Regions from separate parts of the Brucella intermedia LMG 3301 genome, predicted to be linked through region 2. Evidence: predicted binding sites of a transcription regulator. Region 2 holds the regulator's gene; each other region holds the start of a gene.

Region 1 (6,722 bases), 790 kb from region 2:
GCATCGGCAAGCTTCGCCTCGGCTGCCTTCTCGAACCACGGGAAGGCGAGGTCGAGGCCGGGCTTGCCCGGCGTCTTCACCATCAGCATCTGGCCGTAGTTGAACTGCGCCATGGCGTTGCCGCCCTCGGCAGCCTTCTTCATCAGTTCTTCCGCCTTGACGGGGTCTTTCGCGGTATAGGTGCCCTGAAGCAGAAGAGCCGCGTACCGGAACTGCGCTTCGACAACACCGTTATTGGCCGCCTTCTCGTACCATTCCGCCGCCAGTTTCTGGTTGGCGGGAATGCCGAGACCACGCGCATAAATCTCCGCGATGAGCGTCTGCGATGCCGGGTCGCCCTTTTCGGCCTGTGGTTTGGCCAGATTGAAGGCGGTCAGATAAAGGCCGCGCTGGAATGCGCCGAAAGCCTCGTCCGCCGGCTTGTCGCCGAAACGGCTCGGATCGATATGCGGCATCGGTTCCGTGGTTGCCGGTTGCGGCAGCATGACCGGCTTGGCAGGCTTGTCGGCCTTCGTGCCCTGATGATTGCCCTGCTTGCCGCTCTTCTGGCCGTGCACCGGCTCGCCGGCTGCCAGAACAGGCAGCACCGGCAGCGCGAGAGACATAACGGCAGCGAGAAGAAATTTGTTCTTCATGGGCATCGGCAAGACCTTGATGAGGTATCAGTTTTCAAAGCGCGGCGCTTTTTCGTCGAGCAGCCGGTTGGCTTCCGCAACAGCCTGCGCCGGGTCTTCGGCGTCGAAGACTGCACGTCCGAGCGCCACGAAATCCGCGCCGGTTTCCGCGGCCGGGATAATGCTTTCCAGCGCGCTTCCGGCCTGCGCAATGCAGGGGATCTCCACCATCTGTGCCCACCATTCGGCGAGCGCCAGGTTGCGCGGATGAGCGTCCGGCTTGTTGTCCGCACCGATTTTTCCGAAGAACACATAGTCGGGCTGCAATTCGCCGATTTCCATCGCACCATGGCGGTCGCGCAGATTGCCGGTGCCGACAATCATCTTCGGCGTGTGCTTTTCTATCGCCTCGGCCAGATCGGCAGCCTTGCCTTCGATATGGATGCCGTCGGCCCCGACGCGACCTGCAATGCGCGTATCATTGAGGATGAGCGCGGCAGCGCCCTTTTCCTGAATGACCGGGATCGCCTTTTCGGCGGCGGCCTGAAAAGTGGCCTCGTCGAGATCGCCGGGGTCGAGAATGACGCTTGCAACGTCACCGCCCGAAAGCGCAGCCGTCAACAGTTTTGCGAGCGCCGCGCCGTCGGCAAGCGGGGGCGCAACCAGCACGATGCGGCAGCGGTCGGTTTCAGTCTGGTGAGCGGGCGTGTTCATGAACGAAGCCTAACGGGAAAAACGTGATGGAATTCGGGCAATAGAGGCGTTCTGTTTACCGGAAACGGAAGCGGCTCTCTATCTATTTGTTTTATCGCATTTATGCGACGCAACCGCGCTTCGGCAAGTATTCATTGGCGAAACACGTTCCCGGTCAGGCCAGTCCGGACTGGCATAATGTTATCCACTGGAACGAAAGTTGATCGGAACCAACCCGGTTCTGCACGAATTTACGGATATATAACCCACACCAAGACCGGGCACTGAACGCCCCGGCAGAACGTGTGAAACCGTTCCGGCCACCCATCCGGAATGACACGAAGAAGATTGGAAAGTCCTCGCAATCCCAAGTGCGGGTGCTTTCCTTCAAGGATAGGCAGGCTGGTAAATGAATATTGCGACCGCTGGAGAAGCGATGCACGCAACCAATGCGAAAATGCGCGATACGCGCATTGACGTGTTCCGTGCACTCGCGCTGCTAACGATCTTCATCAACCATGTACCCGGCACGATCTACGAGAATCTTACACACAGAAATCTAGGATTTTCCGATTCGGCCGAAGCCTTCGTGCTGATTTCCGGCATGGCCGTCGCGCTTGCCTATGGATCGAAGTTCGCTCCCGGCAATCGCCTGCTTCTGTCGCTCAAGATGTGGCGCCGCGCCGGTGTACTTTATACCGCGCATATCATGACGACCATGGCGACCATCGCCATCTTCGCGGCCGCTGCCCTTTTCCTCAAGCGATCGGAACTCCTGACGCAGATCAACATCGCTCCGCTGGTCAAGCATCCGGTCGAAGCGCTGTTCGGCATCGTCACGATGGGCCACCAGCTCGGCTATAACAATATCCTGTCCATGTATGCCGTGATGCTGGTCCTGACCCCGGTCCTGCTTCTGTTGGCGCGCATCAGCCTGCCGCTGATGCTCGGCGTTTCCGGCACGGTCTGGTTCCTCTCGGGCCTCTATCACGTGGCACCGGTCAATTATCCGACCGAGGGCGTCTGGTTTCTCAATCCGCTGTCCTGGCAGTTCCTGTTCGCAATCGGTATCGCAGGCGTGATGCATGTGCGCCCGCGGAGGCGAACTGCCGAAGCATCCGCTGCTGATCGGCCTTGCCGTCGGCTATCTGGTGCTGGCGTTGGCGTGGGTGCGCATCCCGCTCTGGGGTATCGATGCATCGATGGGAATGCCGATGGTCATCACCGGCTTCGACAAGACGTTCCTGTCGGGTCCGCGCCTGCTGCACGTGCTGGCTATTGCCTATCTTATTGCCGTGGTCCCGACGCTGAACCACATCGCCCGCACTGCGCCCGACAACCCGCTCGCCATTCTCGGCAAGCATTCGCTGCCGGTCTTCATTGCTGGTACGCTGCTGGCGATGGTGGCACAGGTGATGAAGCTGGTGAACCCCGGCGGCCTGCCATATGACACGCTGCTGATCGCAACCGGAATCGTGATGCAATTCGCATTGGCCTATTATCTGGAATGGCTGCCGACCATCGGCTGGAGCAAGAAGGGCGCAGCCGCTTCGGTCAAGCCCGGCGTTCCCGCTGCCGAACCCGTCAAGATGCAGCTCGCCACAAGCGGCAAGCCTGCGATGCAGCGATATTGACCACGGATAAGCCGCCGCTCCGGGCGGCTTTTCTTTCGGTGGAGGCGCGGAATCGTTTGAGATTATCCACAGAGCGGAGCGGAAATTAACCATTCATTAATCTTAAGAATGTTAAATAGTTTACATCCAGTTCGGCTGGATTCTTACCGAGTGGTTTAGCCACTCTGTTTGACGCCTCCCTGTTAAACTCCTGAGAGCCGCCCTTGCGGCTCTTTTTTTATGCGCTTTTTGCTGCACATCCCGGAAATGTCGGCTTTCCACGCGCCGCCACGTGGAACGAAATCAACTGCCGATCCGTTCTATTTGCGGACTTTCTTTAAAAGCCCCTGAAAATGTTAACCGAACGTTAAACATAAACTTGCGCGACGGTGCATGAAAGTGCAGTTTGTCGTGGACTTGTTTAGCACAGCTGTTCCGTCTCAGCCTCCCCCATGGTCGAACAGCGGTTCAATGGTTTCATTCGTATCCGTCCGGCAAATCCCACCGGAGGGCTACGGCAACGGAATGGGCCGCCGATGCCGGCGGTTATGCAAGGTGGCAGAGCAGTGATTAGCGAACAGGGTCAGATGCCGAGCAATATGATCAGCCTCGCGGAGCGCATGGTCTTCTCGGATTCGTTCAAGCCGATCTATACGCAAGGCATGGATATGGTCGAGGAAGCCGCAAGCTACCTTGATGGCGAAGGCCGTGAGGATGCGCGCAATCTGTCGCGCGTGGCCGCGACGCTCTATGCCGCCGAATCGATGCGGCTGACCACGCGCCTGATGCAGATTGCGTCCTGGCTGCTGCTCCAGCGCGCCGCGCGCAGCGGAGAAATGTCCCGCCAGCAGGTTTCCGCCGAAAAGGCCAAGGTGCGCCTCGACACTCCGTCCGCGGGTGAAGCCGCACAGGGCTGGTCCGAACTGCCCGCCGCCTTCGTGGAACTGGTTGAACGCTCGATGCGCCTTCAGGCCCGCGTGCGCCGGATGGACCGCGAGGTCTACGGTGAAGTGGTTTCGCTGCAGGGCATCCCGCGCGGCAATCCGGTTTCCGAACAGATCGTGTTGCTGAAAACTGCTTTCGGTGCTTCCTGACATTGAATAACCATTGAGCATCCGCGCCCTTCGGGGCGCATGTTTCTCTTTTGTTCACTTTTCTGCTGTCAAGTGAATCCGTCTGAGGATAGGGTTCGCTTATGAAAGAAACGATTCGCATCATTGGTATCGATCCGGGCCTGCGCCGCACCGGCTGGGGCATTGTCGAATCGCTTGGCAATTCACTGCATTTCATCGGCTCGGGGACCGTGACCTCGAATGCCGAGATGGATCTCGCATCGCGCCTCTGCCAGCTCCATGAAGGGCTTTCCAAGGTCCTGCATGAATTCATGCCGCACGAGGCGGCGGTCGAACATACTTTCGTTAACAAGGACGCAACGGCGACATTGAAGCTTGGTCAGGCGCGGGGCATTGCCTTGCTGGCTCCGGCACAAGCTGGCCTGCCTGTTGCGGAATATGCGCCGAATGCCGTGAAGAAGGCGGTCATCGGCGTCGGTCACGGTGAAAAGCAGCAGATTCACATGATGGTGAAAGTGCTGATGCCGCGTGCATCGTTCGATACGAGCGATGCTGCCGATGCGCTTGCCATTGCCATTTGCCATGCGCACCATCGTCAGAGCATTGTAAGCGCTCGCCGGATGCAGGCGCTGTTAGCGGGGTGAGACCAGAATGATCGGCAAGCTTAAAGGCGTGATCGATGAAATCGCCGAGGATCATGCGGTCATCGATGTGCATGGGGTCGGCTATGCCGCGTTCTGCTCGGCGCGGACACTGGGCAATCTCGGTGGCGCGGGCGAGGCGGCGGTGCTGTTCATCGAAACCTATGTCCGCGAGGACATGATCCGCCTTTACGGATTTGCCAATCAGCTTGAGCGCGAATGGTTCCGCCTGTTGCAGAATGTGCAGGGCGTCGGCGCCAAGGTGGCGCTTGCGGTGCTTGGCACGCTGTCGCCGTCCGAACTCGCCAATGCGATCGCATTGCGCGATATCGCGATGGTGTCGCGCGCGCCGGGCGTCGGCAAGAAGGTTGCAGAGCGCATCGTGACTGAACTGAAGAACAAGGCGCCTGCCTTTGCCGGCGATGCGAGCGGCACGATCGGGCTCAAGCAGGAACTTGGCGCGGGTGCCGCGCCTGCACCGGTGGCCGATGCGGTGTCGGCGCTTTCCAATCTCGGTTATTCCCGGGATCAGGCAGCCAATGCCGTTGCAGCCGCACTGAAAGAGGCGGGAGAGAATGCCGATTCGGCAAAGCTTATCAGGCTGGGTTTGAAGGAATTGTCGCGGTGAGAGCCTGTTCCAAAAGTCGCCATGCCGGTCTGCAAACGGCGCTTTCCTGCTTTCCGGTGCTCATGTACATGAAGTACACTCCGCTCCGGTACTCGAAAATCGCCATTTTCGCCACGGCCTGCCGCTTTTTGATTCAGGCTCTGCGCAGCTTGCCTGAGCGATATGTTCATGCGAGGAGGAAGGCATGAGCGACCGCAACCCTCTCATCAATCCCGACAGCCGCGCAGATGAAGACAATACGCTGCGCCCGCAAATGCTCGACGATTTCGTCGGCCAGGCGGCGGCGCGCGCCAATCTGAAAGTTTTCATCGAGGCCGCCAAGGTGCGGGGTGAGGCGCTCGACCATGTGCTGTTCGTTGGCCCTCCGGGTCTCGGCAAGACGACATTGGCGCAGATCATGGCCAAGGAACTCGGCGTCAATTTCCGCTCCACCTCCGGCCCGGTCATTGCCAAGGCGGGCGATCTCGCAGCACTTTTGACCAATCTCGAAGAGCGCGACGTTCTTTTCATCGATGAAATTCATCGCCTGAGCCCTGCAGTGGAAGAAATCCTCTATCCCGCCATGGAGGATTTTCAGCTCGATCTCATCATTGGTGAAGGCCCTGCCGCCCGTTCGGTGAAGATCGATCTTGCCAAGTTTACGCTCGTCGCGGCAACGACCCGTCTCGGCCTTTTGACCACGCCATTGCGCGATCGCTTCGGCATTCCGGTGAGGCTCAACTTCTATACGGTCGAGGAACTGGAATATATTGTGCGCCGTGGCGCGCGCATCATGCAGATGGGTATTTCTCCGGATGGTGCGCTGGAAGTGGCGCGGCGTTCGCGCGGCACCCCGCGCATCGCCGGGCGGCTGTTGCGCCGCGTTCGCGATTTTGCGCTGGTGGCGGGCGCCGATGTCATCGATCGCAAGATAGCTGACGAGGCATTGTCGCGCCTTGAGGTGGACAATCGCGGACTGGACCAGCTCGACCGGCGCTATCTCAATATTATCGCGCGCAATTTCGGTGGCGGGCCGGTGGGGATCGAAACCATCGCTGCCGGTCTGTCCGAGCCGCGTGACGCGATTGAAGACATTATCGAACCCTATCTGATTCAGCAGGGTTTCCTGCAACGCACGCCGCGCGGCCGGGTCCTGACCGCCGTTGCATGGCAGCATCTCGGATTGCCTGCGCCCGCTGAAATCATCCAGCAGTCGCAATACGGCCTCTTCATGGAAGACGAATGACGGAACGACAGGAACAATTGGCGCAGGCTGCCGTATCGGGCGAACTGAAGGACGGCGCGCATCTGCTCTATGCACGCATCTATTATGCCGATACGGATTTTTCCGGCTTCGTCTATCACGGCCGCTATCTGGAATTCTACGAACGCGGGCGCACGGACTTTTTGCGCTTGCAGGACGTTCACCATATCGAACTGGCGGAAGGCGCGCTTGGCGAAGAAATGGTGTGGGTCGTCCG
Region 2 (6,722 bases):
GGCGGAAGCCCGTAAAGAACTTCGTCATCTGTTCGTGAATCATCGTGTGGCGCGTCACACGATAGTCGAAGTCAGCCTTCTGGGTTGCCGTTGGCAGTTCGCCGTACAGAAGCAGGTAGCAGGTTTCCAGAAAATCGCCGTGTTCGGCAAGCTGATCGATTGGGTAACCGCGATAGAGCAGGGTGCCTTCGTCACCGTCGATGTAGGTGATTTTGGATTCGCACGATGCCGTGGAGGTGAAGCCCGGATCGTAGGTGAACATCTGGGAATTCTTGTAGAGTGGACCAATATCAACGACGTCTGGTCCGACAGTGCCTTGTCGTACAGGCAGGTCGAATGTTTTGCCTTCTAGTGTAAAGCTGGCTGTCCTATCTGACATCGTGTTTCCTTTCATGTCCACTTTGCCGCCCGCACGACGGCAGAATTGTAATCGTCGTTATAATTTGTCTTTTATCTCTTGGAATGGTCCCGCCCCTGTGGGGACCATTAGCGTTCACGCATTATCCTAACGATTTTGCCCGTCAAACTATCCCAAACGGTTCGCGATGCAATGCGTAATTTGAACTATTTACGCCGGTTTTGTCACGTCAGCGTGAATGTTCCCACCTTAACCGATTTGATCGCGAATACGCCCGAGCGACTCCTCACGGCCAAGGACGGAAAGCACGTCGAACACGCCCGGAGAGGTGGCTCGACCGGTCAATGCTGCGCGTAGGGGCTGTGCGATCTTGCCGAGTTTCAGCCCGGTTTTTTCCGCGTGAGTCCTCACGACGGCGTCGAGAGATTCGACAGTCCATTCGGTTGCAGCTTCCAGATCCGGCAGAACAGACTTGAGTACAGCGCGGCCTTCTTCATTCAGGAGGGAGGCTGCCTTCTCATCAAGGTCAAGGGGACGAGCAGCGAAGATGAATTTCGATCCGTCAGCCAGTTCCACAAGAGTTTTGGCACGATCCTTCAGGCCGGGCATGGCGGCGAGCAATTGTGCGCGGCGCTTATCGTCCAGCGCATCGGAAATTTCCTTGCCGCCTTCAATCTCCGGAAGAACGGCTATAAGCGCATCATAGAGCGCCCGGTCGTCGCTGGCGCGCATATAGACGCCGTTGATCGCCTCCAGCTTCTGAAAATCGAAGCGGGCCGCACCCTTGTTGATGTCCTTGACGTCGAACCATTCGATCATCTGTTCGGTCGACATAATCTCGTCATCGCCGTGACTCCAGCCAAGGCGCACGAGATAGTTGCGCAGGGCCGCGGGCAAATAGCCCATCGCACGGTAGGCATCGACACCCAGAGCGCCGTGACGCTTGGAGAGTTTTGCACCGTCAGCACCATGGATCAGCGGGATGTGTGACATCTGCGGCACGTCCCAGCTCATTGCGTTGTAGATGACGGTCTGCCGCGCGGCATTGGTCAGATGATCGTCGCCGCGAATGATATGAGTCACACCCATGTCGTGGTCATCGACAACGACTGCATGCATGTAGGTGGGCGTGCCATCGGAACGCAGGATGATGAAATCATCGAGATCCTTGTTCGGGAAGCGGACATCGCCCTGCACGGCATCCTGCACGAGAGTTTCGCCTTCCTGCGGCGCCTTGATGCGAATGACCGGCTTTACGCCTGCGGGTGCTTCTGACGGATCGCGATCACGCCAGCGACCGTCATAGCGCGGTGGACGACCTTCGGCGCGGGCTTTCTCGCGCATTTCTTCCAGTTCTTCTGGCGTTGCATAGCAGTAATATGCCTTGCCAAGAGCAACCAGCTCTTCCGCCACTTCGCGATGGCGAGGCGCACGCTCGAATTGCGAGATGGCTTCGCCGTCCCAATCCAGCCCCAGCCAGGTCAGTCCATCGAGAATGGCAGCAGTCGCGGCATCGGTGGAACGTTCCCGGTCGGTGTCTTCGATACGTAGCAGCATCTTACCGCCGTTATGCTTGGCGTAAAGCCAGTTGAACAGGGCAGTGCGTGCACCGCCAATGTGCAGATACCCGGTGGGCGAAGGGGCAAAACGGGTGACGACCGGTTTCGGCATGATAGCTCCACTATGTCGTGCGCCATTCCAGAGCAGCGGCGAATGCCGGAGACACAGGCGCGAACTTGAATTCCAATGCCTGCGCGAGACAACTCGGCAGGTAATCGCGGTTCTTTGTACGAACTCACTCGATTTCGGCTGCGGTTCATGTAGCATAGGCAGCAACGTGCGCAAGGGCTTCGCAACCCTTTCGCACCGATGAGCCGTTGTTCTTTCGGGGTACTTTGGCGGCTTAGGCCAACTTTTGCGGTCAGGCGGGGGCATGACAGGCATCAGGGAAGCGAGCGATGTAAACGAACGGGCACTTGTCAGAAGCATGCCTGATGGTTCGCTGCGCGCCTTATTTCCGGAGACTTCGCCTCCAGGTGAATTCGAAGTAGACTTACCACCTGTCAAGCCTTCGGTATTGAGCCTGCGTGAACGGCTTTTGTCTATATCTTCGGTCGCAGGCAGCCAGATCAAGGCTGCGATGGAAACGGAAGCCGGACGAGGCGTACTTTTCCTCCTGCTTCCGGTTTTTGCCGGTATCGGCGCGATAATCTATTTCACGCTTTCATTCGAACCTGCGTGGACTCCGCTTCTGTCAATGCTCGCGATTGCCCTCAGCTTGCGAATTGCGACGCGCAAGCATTTCGCGGTTGCCCAGGGCACGACCTTGGCCATCGCTCTGATCGGCGGGCTTATGGTCGGCAAATGGGAGACGGAACGTCGTGCCACGGCGATGTTGGGCTCAGACGTGGCGACGCGTGTGACGGGCCGGGTCGTTGCGCTTGAATATCAGGATAATGGCAGCTGGCGGATAACACTTGAGGTGCTTCAAACCGAGCGCCCCAAACTTCGATTTCCGCCGAAGCGCGTTCGCATTAATGCCAGAGATATACCGGCGACAACAGTGATCGGCAGTGGATTGTCTGGTTTTGCGCGATTGCGCATCCCATCTGGCCCCGTCCGCCCTGGAAACTATGATTTCTCTTTTCACGCATATTTCAATGGCATTGGCGCCAACGGGTTCTTTCTCGGGACGCCCAAAGTAGCGATTGTTCCCCCGCCGGATGAACTGACAGCGGAAATATCCCAGTGGATTGCTATGCTACGGGTCCGGGTTTCCGAACGGATTGAGGAAGTGATTGGAGGGGAGGATGGCAGTGTCGCTTCGGCGCTCGTGGCAGGCACCCGCGCCGGGATCAGCGAGCAAACCAACGACGATCTGCGCAAGGCAGGGCTTGCACATATTCTTTCAATCTCGGGTTTGCATATGGCGCTCGCCGCTGGCGTCGTCATGTTGACGCTACGGTCTGCCTTCGCGCTGTTTCCCGCTTTCAGCGTCCGGCGCCCGGTTAAGAAATACGCGGCTTTTCTCTCCCTGCTAAGCTGTACCTTCTATCTTGCCATGTCCGGTGCGGACGTTGCTGCGCAACGAAGCTATGTGATGATTGCGATTATGCTTGGAGCATTGCTGGTCGATCGCGCTGCCATCAGCATGCGCAATCTGGCCATAGCGGCGCTCGCGATGATTGCTCTTTCGCCGCATGAGATTTTGGGGCCGAGTTTCCAGATGTCGTTCTCTGCAACCGCTGCGTTGATCGCCGGTTATGCCTGGTGGAGCGAACGCAATGCGAACAGGCGTGTCGGCGCAGAGAAGCTTAGGAGGTCCAGAGACGGCTTTGTTGGGCGGATATTAAAGCTAGTCGCGGCAGCGGCAGGCACCTCGCTCATTGCCGGGTTGGCGAGCGGCATTTTCGCCGCCTATCATTTCAACAACACAGCGCCATTGGGATTGGTGGGAAATGTGCTTGCTGAACCCGCAATAGCCTTGCTTGTGATGCCGTTTGCTGTTTTCGGCCTGGTGCTGATGCCTTTGCAGCTTGACTGGGTGCCTTTGCAAATAATGGGCTGGGGCATTTTCGCGGTAAGGCACATTGCTGCCTTCGTCGCGACCTGGTCGCCGGATGGTAATCCAGGAACCATGCCCGCGCTTACTCTTGTTTTCTGGACCATTGCGCTGGTTCTGGCGGTTGTGCTTTCCACCAGACTGAAGGTACTGGCGCTCCCATTTGTCGTCCTCGGCCTGATGGTTTTTTTAAGGGAACCATTTCCCGATATCGTCGTATCCGAAGATGCCAAGCTGGTAGGCGTCCGATTGGAGGACGGAAGGCTTGCGGTTAATCGAAATCGACCTTCCCAGTTCACAATCGACAATTGGAAAACTGCCTATCTCGTCAAGGAAATGATCCCCCCGCTTTCGGTTAAAAAAGAAAAGCTGGCCGCGTCCGATGGTTTTGAGTGTGTTGAGGGAGTGTGCACAATTACCCTGCGTGATGGTCGCACGCTTGCCTATACTGGAGAACCGGCAATGCGGGAGATTGCCTGCAATATCGGGGATGTGGTCATCCTGGCTGTTCCGGGCAAGGATGCTACATGTGGTCGCTCAACGATTACCAGCATCAGTAAACGCGATCTGGCGCTGAAAGGAGCCGTAGAAATCAGACTCGGACAACAACGCGATGAAAGCCGCTCTCCCAAAGCGGCAACGGGAAAATCGCATGAAACTGCGAGGCTTGACGAGAAGCAGCCGAGGCCTGATTTGCGTCCGGACGACCGAATTACATACGCTGTTGATGTTCCAAGTCGTCCCTGGCATTTGCATCGCATTCATTCGCGCGCGGCACGCGGCTTGCCCGAACGAGAATATAAGCCCAAATCCGGTTCCACTCGAACCGTAGCAGACTGTTCATCGGATGCGGACAACCCCACAACGCATTGCAATTGATTTCGAGCGGTCTCTCGCTCTATTCAATCCAAACCGCTCGATCTAGTTTTGTCACGCGCATCACCCGAAACCGGTTCCCGCTTTCGGAAGACGTGCTCTAGTAACGGCGGATAAGACCGACGAGCTTCCCCTGTACGCGAACACGGTCAGGGCCGAATATCCTCGTTTCATAAGCGGGATTAGCCGCTTCCAGAGCGATGGAGGCACCCTTACGGCGAAAGCGCTTCAAGGTCGCTTCTTCATCATCGACCAGAGCTACCACGATCTCACCGGGATTTGCGGAATCTCCGCGTTTGATGATCACCGTGTCTCCGTCGAAAATTCCGGCATCGATCATTGAATCCCCTTTGACCTCAAGCGCGTAATGCTCGCCCGCGCCGATCATTTCTGGCGGGAGGCTGAGGGAGTGGGTCTGGTTCTGAATGGCGGAGATCGGCACACCCGCAGCTATTCGTCCCATGACCGGTACGGATACCGTTGCCGACGTGTCGTCATTGGTAGCTACAGGGGCAGGGCGAGCCGGTGGAGGGGGGGGCGGCGCTTTGCCAAGACTGCCTTCGATCACGCTGGGAGCGAACTTCTTTTGGGCATTGAGCCCAGGAGCGATTGAATCCGGCAACCGCAACACCTCAAGTGCACGCGCCCTGTTGGGCAGGCGGCGGATAAAGCCACGCTCCTCCAGAGCAGTGATCAGACGATGGATACCCGATTTTGAAGCCAGATCGAGCGCTTCCTTCATCTCGTCGAAAGAGGGAGGAATGCCCGTTTCCTTCAGACGTTCGTGAATGAACAGCAGAAGCTCGTGCTGCTTACGGGTCAACATGCGCGACACCCTCCCGGCCAAGAATCGAGAAAAACAAAACCAGAACGAACACTATATGTTCCAGTCTTGTTCTGCAATGGTTTTAAAATCGTTAATGCTCAAAACAAGGAAAGATGGGATGTTCCGGCGCTGCATTCCTGCCACCGGAGTGGGTGGGACGACATTCTGAATAATATATATCCCACCGGGGCTTAGGGCGAATTCCTCATGTTCCGAGGAGGCATCGCCGCTATAGCATCAGAACTCGGCAATCATCGCCACTAGCGGCAGCGGGAGCGTTCTCATCCCTGATGATAAGCGCTTTTGAGCGGACGAGGGCGGACAACATGGACGAATCCTGCAACGGAAAAGGCGACGCGACCAGCGTTCCATCCGGTCGTGATTCGATGGTAGCCCGGATATAATCGCGGCGAGGATCGTTAGCTGGCAGGGCAACACCCAGCTTCGCCGGACGGATATCGGCGTCAAGGCTGGTGCCGGCGAGCTTCGCGACAAGCGGCCGGAGAAAAACAAGGCTGCACACCAGGCTGGAAACAGGATTGCCGGGCAAGCCGATAATATGGACAATCTTGCCATTCACATCGATCCGTCCATGCATCAGCGGTTTGCCGGGCCGCATGGCGATCTTCCAGAAATCGAGGTCGACGCCCAGTTTCTGCAGCGCGCCATGGACAAAGTCCCTGGCACCGACCGAAGCTCCGCCGATTGTGACCAGAACGTCGACACCGCTTTGCAGGCTATCTTTTATTGCCTGCTCTATTTTAGCGGGATCATCGGGAATGATCCCCTTATCTTGAGAAGTCCCGCCGGCTCGCCTTACGATCTCGGCAATTCCAACACTGTTCGATGCAACGATCTGGTCTTTTCCGGGTATCTCGCCCGGAGCAACAAGCTCGTCGCCGGTGGCGATAATGGCTACCGTGGGCTTTTTGAATACGTCGATTTTCGCATTGCCGCTGGCCGCTGCCAGCGACAGCGCAGCGGCATCCAGTTCACGGCCTGATGGAATGACTATGTCGCCCGGCGAAAAGTCCAGGCCCGCGCGGCGTATATGCCGTCCCGGTTCCATGCCTTTATGGACGATCAGCCGGTTGCCTGAG
Region 3 (6,722 bases), 850 kb from region 2:
CTCTCATTGGACAATATATTGGGACAGACTGTTCGTGCTTTTTGAACAAAAGGCCTTCTACAACAGTTTTGTGAAGGCTGATATATAACTCAATATATTGAATTTATTATATAATTTAGAACTATTCGTTCTGATTTCAAAAAATTGGCTGCACGAATGTGTGATCAAGAAAACATTTTCGTGACTGGAACTTTTGCTCACTGTCACCCATTTCAGCTGCATCGGAACGACGAACAAAACGCCGCTCCACTTTCCAAGGAGATAGGAAAAATGAAAAAGATTGTTCTTGCTGCCGCTGCCCTTGCTCTTACCGCCGGTGCCGCCTTTGCAGAAAACCCACGCGTTGGTGAACCTGCCGATCTTTACGCAAACGACCGCACCCCGGTCGCTTCCCAGAAGGTCGACTACACTGCTCCCGCTTCGATCGGCCAGTCCTCGTTCCAGGACGGTTCGGCTCATCGCTTCGGTGACGCATCGCCTTCGAGCTACCAGAACTAAGTCTTTTCCCAAGACTTGACGACTTGACGCAGGGCGTCGTCAGTGGCCTCCCAGCCGATGACGCCCGGTAAATTCCGGAGCTGGATATTCCTCCCAACCGTCCAGCTTCGCCCAGTTATCTCCCCGATGGATGGCATGGTCGCCACCCGGGAGCCCCGGAAAGGCTTCTATGCCATCCGAAGGGGCGGTTTGTTTCAATGCATTTGTGCGAAGCCGAATGTGTCCATTTGACCGCAAAATGCTTCAGAAGGATTATGAAAATGAAGAAGTTTGCTCTTGCTGCCGTTGCCGTTGCCCTTAGCGCCGGTGCTGCTTTCGCTGAAAACCCGCATGTCGGCGAACCTGCCGATCTTTATGCAAATGACCGCACGCCGGTTGCAACGCAGAGCCAGAAGCTCGACTACACGGCTCCTGCCTCGATCCAGAAGGCTCCGGTCTATCAGAACGGCTCGGCTCATCGCTTCGGCGACGCTTCGCCCTCCAGCTACGAGAACTAATCCAGACAGCATGTCTGTTGAAAAAGGCGAAGCCTCAGGCTTCGCCTTTTTGTTTGTTCAGGCTTCGTCGGGCGGCAGTATGGAATGTTTGAGCCGGACCGGCTTCAAACGCTGCGGAAGCTGTTCGAACGACACGCCGTCGAGCAGCAGCGGCTTTACGACATCCAGGCGAACCAGCAGTCCGGCATCAAGCGTCGCCTTGTGGCCGAAGACTTTGCGGACCGCGCCGAACCCGCCGTCTTCCGGCAGCGAGAAGCGCGCGGCGCCACCGCCATGCTCCATATGTCGGCGCAGAACTTCCTCCCACCCCTCCTGCGGAATGGAACCGGGCGTCAGCAGCAGCACCCAGGGCGTACGGATTTCATCGAGCGCGGTCTCAATATCCATTTCCGCATGGAACGCACAGCCGGCACCCAGCGCGACCAGGGCGGTCTCATCCGACGAGCCCCTGTCGATGACCGACACACGTCGCAGCAACCCCTCCACGACCGCCGGCACCAAAGCCGAAAGCGTGTGAGCCAGCGCTCTCTCGGAATTCAGGGTTTCTATGACGACTGACAACATGCGCGCTTCATATATCAAGAATGCGTGAGCGGAAAGCTGACACTTTTATGTTCTTGATTTGTTCTAATTCTTGTTATAGGAATAGATTCATCAGAACAGAGTCGCATGGCAGCACGGCGCGCACCGTAGAACAGCTCCGATCTTGGAAGGACGCTGTCCCGGCTGGGTTTCGTCGTGATCCTACAAAGCCAGATGTTTCCATGCAGGGAGACGAAGATGGAAGTGATCCAGCAGGCAGATATCATCAAGCAGGCCGACAGGGCTGCCTTCGGTAGCGGGCGCGCGGATCACGCCAATGCGGTGATCGGCGAGGCCGGATTGCGCATCGATCACGCCCGCAGGCGCGGACGGGGAGCGGGCATCAATCCGACCGGGCGCTTCGAGCCGACCACGCGCCACGACTTCGATGATGGCTGGACTACGCTTGAGGAACTGCCGCCGTTCAAGACCGACGTGCAGATCGAAAAGCCGCGGACGATCATCACCCGCAATGATTCACCCGACATCAGTTTCGACCGCTCGATCAATCCCTATCGCGGCTGCGAGCATGGCTGCATCTATTGCTTTGCCCGCCCGACCCACAGCTACATGGGACTTTCTGCCGGTCTCGATTTCGAATCCCGTCTCTTTGCCAAGCCGGATGCCCCGCGTCTTCTGGAGCGTGAACTGGCCAAGCCCGGTTACCAGCCGAAGACCATCGCCATCGGCACCAATACGGACCCTTATCAGCCGGTCGAAAAGAAGTGGCGCATCATGCGCGAAATTCTTGAAGTGCTGGAGGCCGCCAATCATCCCGTCGGCATCGTGACGAAATCCGCTCTGGTCGTGCGGGATATCGATATTCTTGGCCGCATGGCCGAGAAAGGGCTGGCCAAGGTCGCCTTGTCGGTCACGACGCTCGACGCCCATCTGTCCCGCACGATGGAACCGCGCGCCTCGACGCCGACGCTGCGGTTGCAGGCCATTCGCAAACTGGCCGATGCGGGCATTCCCGCCTCGGTCATGATGGGACCGGTCATCCCCGGCATCAACGATCACGAGATCGAACGCATTCTGGATGCCGCCTATGCACAAGGTGCGCGGGAGGCAGGCTATGTTCTGCTGCGCCTGCCGCTCGAAGTCGCGCCCTTGTTCAAGGACTGGCTGCTGCGCAATTATCCGGATCGCTACCGCCACGTCATGTCGCTGGTGCGTTCCATGCGCGACGGCAAGGATTATGATGCCGAATGGGGCAAGCGCATGCGCGGCACAGGTCCATATGCATGGCAGATCGGTCGCCGTTTCGAAATCACCGCGCGCAAGCTCGGCTTCAATGCACGCCGCCTTCAGTTGCGCACCGATCTGTTCGAGCCGGTCGAAAAGGGAGGCAAGCAGCTGTCGCTGTTCTAGAGAATTTCCAGCAAAAGCGTGTGCCGGTTTTGCGTTTGATAAGGCGATAAAACAAATAGCCGGAGCGGTTTCCGCGTTTCTCTGCGAGGGAACCGTTGTGGAATAAACACAAAGGGGCAGCCTGGCCCCGCGTCGCTTTTCAACCTGCTCGACCTGCCAGTTGCCTGTTGAATTTCCGTCTGATTGTCCTTCAGACGGAGGGGCCGCCTGCTTTCACGCCACCATCCTCAAGCAGGGCCCTTGCGGAGAATCGGAAGCAATGCGAGCATTGCCGCCAAATGAAACGCTCGGCTTCTGATTCTCCGCTCCTCTTTGACATCCCGATCGCGCCTGACTTCTCGGAAGAGAAAAGGCTGCTTTCGCGTGGCTTGAAACATATCGTCGGCATAGATGAGGCCGGACGCGGTCCCCTTGCCGGGCCGGTGGTTGCTGCTGCCGTCGTGCTCGATATCGACAACCTCCCGGACGGGCTGGACGATTCCAAGCGGCTTACGGCTGCGAGACGCGAGGCCCTCTACGAAATCATCCTGGCGAAGGCCATCACCGTTTCGGTTGCAAGCCTCAGCGCCCGCAGCATCGACGGAAGCGATATCAGGAAGGCCGCGCTGGAAGCCATGCGGCGCGCTTCCATCGGGCTGACCCTGCGCCCATGTCACGCGCTGATCGATGGCCGCGATGTGCCGCCGGGGCTTGCTTGCCCCGGTTCGGCGCTTGTCAAAGGGGATCAGCGCTCCATTTCGATCGCTGCGGCTTCCATCGTCGCCAAGGTAACGCGGGACCGCATGATGATCCGGGCCGGTGCGGCGCATCCACCTTACGGGTTGGAAATTCATGCGGGCTACGCCACCGAAAGGCACCGGGCCGCCATCGAGACGGCGGGGCCCGTGCCCGGCATCCACCGCTACACCTTCGCCCCCATCAAAGATCGCTTCGGCGTTTAAACCGTCGCTAGCCTGGCAGCAAAGCCGAACAGCAGCGCCGCAAAGCCCCAGCGCTGGACCGACTGTATGGCCGGATAACGTTTGAACAGGGTTCCGAGCGATGAGCCTGTAAAGGCATAGAGCGTATCGAACAACAAGCCGACCGCGGTCATGATGCCGCCCAGAATCGCGAACTGCAGCGCTATACTGCCATTTCCCGGATGCACGAACTGCGGCAATAGGACGGAACAGAACAGCAGCGCTTTCGGGTTGAGCAGATTGGTGAGAAGGCCCTTGCGGGCCGAAGCCAGATAGGACCGCCGTTCACGCACACCGCCAACCGCATCCACTGTCGGCAGAGGATGGCGGATGATCCCTATGGCAAGCCAGACGAGATAACAGGCGCTGACGATCCGCACGCACTGGAACGCCACAGGAAAGGCATGCAGAAGCGCCGCCAGACCGAGCGCGGCAAGGGCCACATGGCACGTGCGCGCGATTGCGAGGCCAGCGGCTGTTGCCAGCGCATGGGCCCTGCCCTGCGCTGCGCCGGTCTGGAGCAGCAGAAGCATGTCCGGCCCCGGAATAAGAAATGCAGCAGCAAGTGCGCCCGCGTATAACCACATCTCGCTCATCAATATCGCCTGTAAGGATCATGCCAAATTGGTCGCGACGCAGAGGCTCATCGAAAATGATGCCGATTGCGAAGCAGCGTCATGTCGCAGACTATCCGGGGATGAAGGCGCATGTCCTTGCGATTTGTGGCGCATTGCTCACCCTTTTTGATATAATCAGCCAACAGATCAACTCAAGTTGCCGGATCATGCCAAAACTTAAGCTAGATGCCATCGACCGCAAGATACTCACGGCACTTCAGGAAGACGCCCGGCTCTCCAATGTCCAACTGGCTGAGAAAATCGGCCTTTCGCCCTCTCCCTGCCTGCGCCGCGTCAAGATGCTCGAAAAAGCGGGTGTCATCCGAGGCTATCATGCAGCACTGGATCGCAATGCGGTCGGACTTGGCCTGACTGTCTTCGTCGGCATTCGCGTGGAGCGCCATCACGAGGAAACGGCCACCGCGTTCCGTACCTCCGTGCAGAACCTGCCCGAGGTGTTCTCCTGTCATCTCGTATCCGGGGAATCCGATTTTCTGTTGCAGGTCGTGGTGGCCGATCTCGCAGCCTATGAACGGTTTCTATCCGGCACGCTGCTGCGCCTTCCGGGCGTGATCGACATTCGGAGCAATTTTGCTATCCAGACGGTCAAATCGCAGGGAGAGCTGCCGCTTGCGCATCTGACCGAGAACGAAGACTGATTGCACGTCTGTCCATCGGAGCCTGTCATGCCAGACATCGTCAGTGCGGTTCTCCTCGGACCCCAAGGCATACTTCTGGGCCGTCGCAGCCCGGATCGTCGGGCCTACCCCAACCGGTGGAGTTTTCCGGGCGGGCATGTCGAGGTCGGAGAAGACCTTGATTGCGCGCTGCAACGAGAAATCCACGAGGAACTTGGACTGACCCTCCGCTCGTTTTCCTTTCTCACGACGATAGAGATCGCAATACCGGCAGCGTCATTCCATCTCTATACCGTTACCGCATGGGACGGTCAGCCTGCCATTCGCGACCGGGAGCACACCGAGCTGCGATGGTTCACGCCGCAGGAAGCAGAGGCATTGGCTGACCTTGCGCTCGAAGAGTACCGCCCGCTGTTCCGCAGATTGGGAGGGACGGAAACCGGCCCCGAATCCGACCGGTTCTAAAAACCTTTTCTCGACGTAAAACAAAAACGCCGCCCTTTGGAGGCGGCGTTTCTGAAATTATGGGAGCCGTGATCAGTTCAGGTTTGTCTTGACCTGAGACAAGGCATCCTTGAACAGGTTGCCTGCAACCTTTGCATCGACCTTTTCGGCAACGATCTTGCCAGCTGCGGCGACTGCAAGGTCGACCGCCGATGCGCGGACCGCATTGATGGCATCGACTTCAGCCGTTGCGATCTTCTGCTCGGCAAGCTTGTTGCGGCGTGCAACATATTCTTCCGTCGCGCGCTTGGCGTCTTCGAGAAGCGCCTTGGCTTCACGTTCGGCGGAAGCAACGATATCGCTTGCTTCCTTTTCGGCTTCCTTGCGCTTGCGATGATATTCGGCCAGCAGCTGCTGGGCTTCTTCGCGAAGCGTGCGTGCTTCTTCCAGCTCGTTCTTGATGCGGTCAGCGCGCTCGTCGAGCGACCGGCCGACCATGCCCGGAACCTTCAGATAGGCGAGGATCGCCAGAAAGATGATGAGGCCAATCAGTGCCCAGAATGTAGCGTCCATTGTCCTCTCCTCAGGCGTTGGCGGCCTTGACGGCTGCTGTTACCGATGCCTTGTCGGCCTTGGTGCCCAGAAGCTGTTCGACGATCTCTGCCGTGGTTTCCTCGGCAATGTTGCCGACGTCGTTCATGGCCTTGGCCTTGATCGCGGCGATGCGTTCTTCGGCTTCCTTGAGCTTGCCTTCGAGGGCTGCTTCGGCGGAAGCGCGTTCTGCGTTGGCTTCACCCTTGCCCTTTTCGCGTGCGGCTTCTGCAATCGAAGCAGCCTTGGTGCGGGCCTGGGCCAGTTCCTGCTCATAGGCAGCGATAGCGTTGTCGGCATCCTGCTTGAGGCGGGCTGCCTGCTCGAGATCCTGAGCGATGCGGTCGCGACGGGTTTCGATCACGCCGCCGATGCGCGGCAGAACCACGCGCGACATGAACAGATAGAAAAGCCCGAAGGTGATCGCCAGCCACAGGAGCTGCGAAGCGTAATGGGTGGAATCAAACGGCGGGAATACGCCGCTGCCGTGTCCGGCATCGTGAGCGACCCCGGTTTCGGTGTGCA

The links. Region 2 encodes LexA, which represses DNA repair genes until DNA is damaged. Its sites were predicted from a motif close to TGTTCNNNNTGTGTTCNG; they were not measured.
Region 1: the regulator LexA is predicted to act here: its motif matches at 4,055-4,072, upstream of ruvC (crossover junction endodeoxyribonuclease RuvC).
Region 3: the regulator LexA is predicted to act here: its motif matches at 1,608-1,625, upstream of OINT_RS02220 (PA0069 family radical SAM protein).

The regions. Positions count from the first base shown of each region.
Region 1 is NZ_ACQA01000001.1:2,125,026-2,131,747, reverse strand. Features, by position in the region: gene OINT_RS10225 (tetratricopeptide repeat protein) at 1-635, opposite strand, end outside; gene OINT_RS10220 (thiamine phosphate synthase) at 663-1,328, opposite strand; partial or broken gene OINT_RS10215 (OpgC family protein) at 1,717-2,941, shown strand; gene rcdA (protease adaptor protein RcdA) at 3,508-4,014, shown strand; gene ruvC (crossover junction endodeoxyribonuclease RuvC) at 4,116-4,637, shown strand; gene ruvA (Holliday junction branch migration protein RuvA) at 4,645-5,262, shown strand; partial or broken gene OINT_RS22950 (flagellar basal body P-ring protein FlgI) at 5,259-5,408, shown strand; gene ruvB (Holliday junction branch migration DNA helicase RuvB) at 5,447-6,487, shown strand; gene OINT_RS10190 (YbgC/FadM family acyl-CoA thioesterase) at 6,484-6,722, shown strand, end outside.
Region 2 is NZ_ACQA01000001.1:1,330,452-1,337,173, reverse strand. Features, by position in the region: gene gltA (citrate synthase) at 1-379, opposite strand, end outside; gene gltX (glutamate--tRNA ligase) at 608-2,029, opposite strand; gene OINT_RS06315 (ComEC/Rec2 family competence protein) at 2,292-4,799, shown strand; gene lexA (transcriptional repressor LexA) at 4,897-5,622, opposite strand; gene OINT_RS06305 (molybdopterin molybdotransferase MoeA) at 5,852-6,722, opposite strand, start outside.
Region 3 is NZ_ACQA01000001.1:479,373-486,094, reverse strand. Features, by position in the region: gene OINT_RS02235 (hypothetical protein) at 271-498, shown strand; gene OINT_RS02230 (hypothetical protein) at 759-995, shown strand; gene OINT_RS02225 (glycosyltransferase family protein) at 1,053-1,559, opposite strand; gene OINT_RS02220 (PA0069 family radical SAM protein) at 1,776-2,948, shown strand; gene OINT_RS02215 (ribonuclease HII) at 3,227-3,889, shown strand; gene OINT_RS02210 (LysE family translocator) at 3,886-4,503, opposite strand; gene OINT_RS02205 (Lrp/AsnC family transcriptional regulator) at 4,692-5,183, shown strand; gene OINT_RS02200 (NUDIX domain-containing protein) at 5,211-5,627, shown strand; gene OINT_RS02195 (F0F1 ATP synthase subunit B) at 5,700-6,179, opposite strand; gene OINT_RS02190 (F0F1 ATP synthase subunit B) at 6,190-6,722, opposite strand, start outside.